Regions from separate parts of the Bacillus sp. EA-CB0995 genome, predicted to be linked through region 2. Evidence: predicted binding sites of a transcription regulator. Region 2 holds the regulator's gene; the other holds the start of a gene.
What was found. The regulator LexA, encoded in region 2, represses DNA repair genes until DNA is damaged. The targets are predictions, from matches to a motif close to CGAACATATGTTCG.
Positions count from the first base shown of each region.

Region 1: ruvA (Holliday junction DNA helicase RuvA) is a predicted target of LexA. The motif match lies at 1,945-1,958, and genes of this name have one in related genera.

Region 1 covers NZ_CP169269.1:1,265,281-1,268,446, reverse strand. The annotation lists gene queA (tRNA preQ1(34) S-adenosylmethionine ribosyltransferase-isomerase QueA) at 1-34, opposite strand, end outside; gene ACEWFJ_RS06605 (DUF2905 domain-containing protein) at 53-253, opposite strand; gene ruvB (Holliday junction branch migration DNA helicase RuvB) at 250-1,251, opposite strand; gene ruvA (Holliday junction DNA helicase RuvA) at 1,257-1,874, opposite strand; gene ACEWFJ_RS06590 (BofC C-terminal domain-containing protein) at 2,055-2,585, opposite strand; gene ACEWFJ_RS06585 (hypothetical protein) at 3,102-3,166, opposite strand, start outside.
Region 2 covers NZ_CP169269.1:1,982,799-1,985,964, reverse strand. The annotation lists gene ACEWFJ_RS10380 (bifunctional metallophosphatase/5'-nucleotidase) at 1-419, shown strand, start outside; gene ACEWFJ_RS10375 (DUF896 domain-containing protein) at 465-704, opposite strand; partial or broken gene ACEWFJ_RS10370 (YneB family resolvase-like protein) at 750-1,405, opposite strand; gene lexA (transcriptional repressor LexA) at 1,547-2,167, shown strand; gene ACEWFJ_RS10360 (DUF4097 family beta strand repeat-containing protein) at 2,196-2,654, opposite strand; gene ACEWFJ_RS10355 (DUF4097 family beta strand repeat-containing protein) at 2,654-3,013, opposite strand; gene ACEWFJ_RS10350 (HAAS signaling domain-containing protein) at 3,019-3,166, opposite strand, start outside.

The sequences.
Region 1 (3,166 bases), 720 kb from region 2:
CTGGTAAATGAAAATCAAACAGATTAATATCCATAACTATGTTCACCTATTTCTATTTAAATCGATTTATAACATACATAATAAAAGATAATACAATACTTATCACAATACACGTAATGATAGGAAAATAAAAGGTAACGTTCCCCTTTTTCACAAAAATATCGCCTGGAAGTCTTCCTATAAACTTCCAAGCTAATCCAACAACAACCAAAAGGATACCAGCCGTAATAAGCAGCTTTGACATATCCATCATACTTGCGGCATCTCCATTCCGAAATGTTCATATGCAAGCGGTGTAACAATGCGGCCCCTTGGTGTTCTTTGCAAGAAGCCAATTTGCAGTAAGTACGGCTCATACACATCTTCAATTGTATGAGATTCTTCCCCAATCGTTGCTGAGACTGTTTCTAACCCAACTGGACCGCCGCGAAATTTTTCAATAATACCAAGCAATAATTTATGATCAATATGATCTAGTCCAAGTTTATCTACTTGCAGTAGTTCAAGTGCCATTTGTGTAATATCCATCGTAACAGTTCCATCACCGCGCACCTGCGCAAAATCACGTACACGGCGCAGTAAACGGTTCGCAATTCGCGGTGTACCTCGTGCACGCCTTGCAATTTCTAAGGCAGCCAACGAATCAATTTCAACTTCAAACACTTCTGCTGTACGTTCTACAATGGCTGATAACTGATTAACTGTGTAATATTCTAAACGAGACAATACACCGAAACGATCTCGAAGCGGTGCAGATAACGCACCTGCACGCGTCGTTGCACCAACTAGTGTAAACGGAGGTAAATCGAGCCGAACAGAGCGCGCTGTCGGACCTTTTCCAATTACAATATCAAGACAGAAATCTTCCATCGCTGGATATAATACTTCTTCAATTGAGCGATGTAAACGATGAATTTCATCAATGAATAAAACATCACCTGGCTGAAGCGCCGTTAATACCGCTGCTAAATCACCTGGTCGTTCAATTGCCGGTCCTGACGTTGTACGAATATTAACGCCCATTTCATTCGCAATAATATTTGCTAATGTCGTTTTCCCAAGTCCTGGCGGTCCATACAATAAGACGTGATCTAACGTTTCTTCACGCATTTTTGCCGCTTCAATAAATACTTCTAAATTATGTTTTGCTTTATCTTGCCCAATATATTGACGGAGCGTTTGTGGTCTTAACGAATATTCTAAGTCCACATCTTCATATGCGGATTCTCCCGAGACAAGACGTTCGTCCATTCTACTCACCTCTTACCATTTAGTAAAAGACTAAGTGCCTTTTTAATATATTGATCCGTCGTAAGTGACTCTTTTAATAGTTCTGGCACGACGCGAGACACTTCTCGCTCTGCGTATCCAAGTGCTCTAAGTGCTTCCAGTGCTTCATCAAGCTCCGCAGATGTTCCTTTCTTCTCACCGAAACGCTCTGCATCTGAAAATAAGTCAACAAAGGCATCCGGCACAACATCTGCCAATTTCCCTTTTAAGTCTAAAATCATTTGACGCGCTGTTTTCTTTCCAACACCCGGGAACTTCACTAAGAATTTTTCATCCTCATGTTCAATCGCTTGCACAACCTGCCCTGTTTGACCAGAAGCTAGAATCGCAAGGGCACCTTTTGGTCCAATCCCCGATACACCTAAAAGCTTTGTAAATAACAAACGCTCTTCACGCGTTTTAAATCCGTAAAGGGCCATGATATCTTCTCTTACATAATGATATGTATATACGCGAAGTTCTTGTTCACTTCTTTGGAATACATACGGATTTGGAGTAAAAATTTGATAACCAATTCCTTTATGGTCAAGAACGATATATTCCGGTCCTACATATTCCACATAACCTGTAATATATTCAAACAAAACTGTATCTCTCCCTCTCAAATCATGTATTCCATTTTAACATAAATAATGATATAAATGCGAGATTCCCCCAACAAATGTTCTCTATTCTATTTTGTCATTTTCATATTGACAGAGCACCTTCAAAAAATTAATATTGCAAAATGATTTTAGAAAAACAAAAATAAGAAACAGCCGTAGCTATTTTAAGCTACGACTGTTTCCATTACTCCTAGAATACTGCTCCATATCCTTCATTACTTCCACAAATCGCTCTTTTGATTTCACCCGAATCCCGCGCTTCAACCGTTCACGCTGATAACTCTCCATCTTTTTCATATCAATTTGAAAGAAGGAATGAATGACATTATCGGTTTCTGGCACACCGTTAAAAATTTGGAGAATCCCCTCTTTCGAAACCCCAAAATAACCGCTTGTTTTTAATAACGGTGAAATATCATCAATGCGCTTTTGTAATACAATTTGCCCATCGTCTCGATCAACAAGTTGCCACTCTTTATATTGCTCCAAAAGCTTTTCTAAATTCACGACCTTTTCCGTGAAGATTTCCTGACTCACTTCCCCGTCTAAATATGTACGCTGCAACATGATTATAATTTGAGGTTCTTGTTGCACTGCATTACCCGAACTTTCTGCCAATGCTACACTCGATTCATGATAAAAACAAAACACAGCTAGCACGATTTGCATTGCAATGATCATGAATTTCATATGCTGTCACCTCTTTTAGGGAAAATAAAAAACTTCTATTTACAGTTTGACCGAAAATAGAAGTTTTATCCCCTAGAAAAACGGCGCCGACTGTTAACCCACTTAAGCTAAGGTTCTTAGACGGAAGGAGCTAGGAGGCGAAGCTAGACAATACGAAAAACGGAACTGACTAGAATGAAGTGAAACTCCCATCAGTGGGGGGTTCTTCATCCCCCACTGATGGTTAGTTGAACCACTCGGGCGCATGCCAGCAGTTATCCCCCACCTATCTTCCTCGTTTCTTTTTGAATCTTGAGGTGGGGGGCTTACTGCCCGTTCATGCGGGATAAACAACAAAAAAGCGGAATAGGATCTTCATCCTACTCCGCTAGGTTTCTATATAATAAGAAAGACGCCTGTCATGCAGGCGTCTTGATGCGTTTACGGCGAGAGACCAGGCGGCCACATCCGCGTGTTTAGCACTTAAGCATATCTCTCGTCTTACGTAAATTAGCTCATCGCTTTGTTAATATAACATTAATCATGTAAGAAAGCAAGAAGGAAATGAATGACATCGTCATCGTTGGCTTGGAATACATAGC
Region 2 (3,166 bases):
TAAAGGTCATTCGTGTTACAGGAAAAGATATAAAAGAGGCCCTTGAGCTATCTGCCAAATATTTCTCGTTAGATACAGATGGAAATATCATTGTAAACCCTTCATATATCAAACCAAAACCGCAGCATTATAATTACGATATGTGGGAAGGAATTTCATACATATTAAACATTTCAAAACCAGTTGGGGAAAGAGTCGTTTCCCTACAATATGAAGGGTCTCCTCTTCACTTGCATCAAGAGTATGACGTTGTCATGAACAATTATCGTGCAAGTGGTGGCGGAAATTACGTAATGTATCAAAATAAGCCCATTATAAAAGATATACCAATTGATATGTCTGAGCTCATTGCAAATTACATATTAGAACGAAAAACAATCGAAGCGATGACTAATCATAATTGGAAAGTTGTTAAATAATGAATTTTCCTATCAAACTTAAAAAAGATGGACTGCGCCCATCTTTTAATTTAACTTTGCTTTATTTTGTTTTTTTAATTCTTTTAACTTTTTCGGCGTAACGTCTTTACCGTCTTCGTTAACAACTTTGATTGATTTCAATTCGTTTAACATGTTTTGACGAAAACCTTTTAAATATTGTTCACGGAGCGATTGACGCTCACGTTGCTCTTCTTCCGTTAAACCTTCTGCTTTTGCTTTTTTCGCTAAGAAATTAATGCGTTCAATGAGTTCGTGACTTAGCATCTCGAATCCCCTTTCTACTAAAAACTGATTATTATCATACAATAGTTACTCTTGTTTATCAAGCAATTGCTTCGTATACTCTACATACCGGCGATGTACAGTCGCTTTTGATACTTCATGACCAAAACCACGAAGCGTTGCTGCAATTTCTTCAAATGTTAATTCGTTGCGGCGCAGACGAACAATCTCTTCGATAGGCACTTCTTTTTCTCCCGACCTGTGCTTAAATGACGATTCTTTAAATTTTTCTCTGGACGAAATCCATTTTCTACAGCTCGCTTCATTCCACGTTTAATCTTTAAATTATGAATCTTTCTCTGGTATTCTTCTACTATACCAATAATATCAAGTACCATTGAATCTGCGTCAGAAAGCTGTAATTCGCCATTATGTGCATGTGTATATACTTTTACTCCTTCTTTGTGTAAACAATGCATTAAGGCGATTTTCGCATTCCCTCTCCCCAGACGTGTTTCATCTTGAATGAGAAGCACGTCAACATGTTCATCACGAATGGTATCTAACACTTCTAAAATACCATCTCGTTCTATGTTATATCCACTCGCTTTCTCTTCTACTACTCTTACAATATTCATTTGATACTGTTTAGCTAAATGCAATAATTCATCCTTTTGGCGTGTTAATGATGTTTCCTGCGCTTCTTTCGTCGTGCTCACACGTGCATAAATAATCGCATTCATTTCATACCCTCTTCTCTATCTCACTTTTCACATCATAGTGTATCACAAACTAAGTATTTGTTCGAACTTATGTTTGTAGAATATTTTTTCACATGTTATAATACAAGTAAGAAAATTTAAAGAAAACGAGGTGTAAAAAACATGGAGAAGTTAACGAAACGACAGCAAGACATTCTCGACTTCATTAAACAAAAAGTACAAGAAAAAGGTTATCCGCCTTCCGTACGTGAAATCGGTCAAGCAGTCGGTCTTGCTTCTAGCTCTACTGTGCACGGACATTTATCTCGCTTAGAGGAAAAAGGATACATTCGCCGCGATCCAACAAAACCGAGAGCCATTGAAATTTTAGGAAACGATAACATCGAAACGGATACACAACCAGTCGTTCACGTACCGATTGTCGGGAAAGTTACAGCTGGTTCACCAATTACAGCAGTTGAAAGTGTAGAAGAACATTTCCCACTTCCGGCAAACCTCGTTTCAGGCTCAGATCAAGTATTTATGTTACGCATTTCCGGAGATAGTATGATTGAAGCCGGTATTTTTGACGGAGACTTAGTTGTTGTTCGCCAACAACAATCTGCTTACAATGGTGAGATCGTTGTCGCTTTAACAGAGGACAATGAAGCTACGGTAAAACGTTTTTACAAAGAAAAAGATCATTTCCGTTTGCAGCCAGAAAACTCTTCTTTAGAACCTATTATTTTAGATAACGTTTCTGTTATCGGAAAAGTAATTGGTGTATATCGTCATTTACACTAAAAACAGACCAGCTGAGCTGGTCTGTTTTTTAGTTCGTCTTGATTTTCACATCTCCTGCTGCTGTTTCCCCGCTAATCTGTACCTTTCCGTTCCCTAATGTAATTTCTTTATTTTCTTTCCCGAAAATCTTTACATCTCCTGCATGAGAAGAGCCCTTTACAACGGCATCTTTCGGTACTTCCTGTAGCTGAATATTGACATCTCCTGCTGCTGACTCCGCTTCAATACTATATTGCGGGTTATGCTGCGTTACCTCTATATTTCCTGCTGTTGCTTCTGCAAGTACTTTCCCTTCTACTTTATGCAAAACAATATCCCCCGCGCTAGATGAAGTATTCACGTTATTCGATTTTATTTGCTTCATTTCTACTTCACCTGCTGCTGTATGTGCGGATACATTTTCACTTTGAATGTCTCGCACTTGAATATTTCCCGCCTCTGTCTCTATTTCAATTTGATTGTATACGCGTTCAGGTACAACGACTATTAAACTTTCACCTTTGAAACCAAATGAAAAAAAGAAAAATCAAATATATGTTTCTTTTTTGTTTTCACTTCCACTTGTAGCGTTTCGCCCTTCTCATTTACGTCTAACTTTCGTTTTTCCTGATCACCATTATACCGAACTTCAAATGAATCAGTCTTTCCTTTTTCAATCACAACATCTCCTACATCTGTGTCAACGTTGATATTTTTAATTTGATCATTTTTAAATTGTTTCTGTTCCAATTTCTTTGTTTCCACTGACCCATTCACAGATTTCATAAAAAAAGCTGATCCTGCAAAAAATAAACCAATTCCTCCAATCACAATACAAACAAGTGCTATGAATACAATTTTCCTCATTTTATCTACTCCCCTTTAATTACTTTTAAATTCCAATTGGCGTATTTGACAAAAAGCGTTTTAAACCAAACTGTACAATAATAAGCACCAATCCCTAAAAGTAAACCAATACCTAAGAGTAAAATAGAAATGAATACATCAGATAAAATAAAA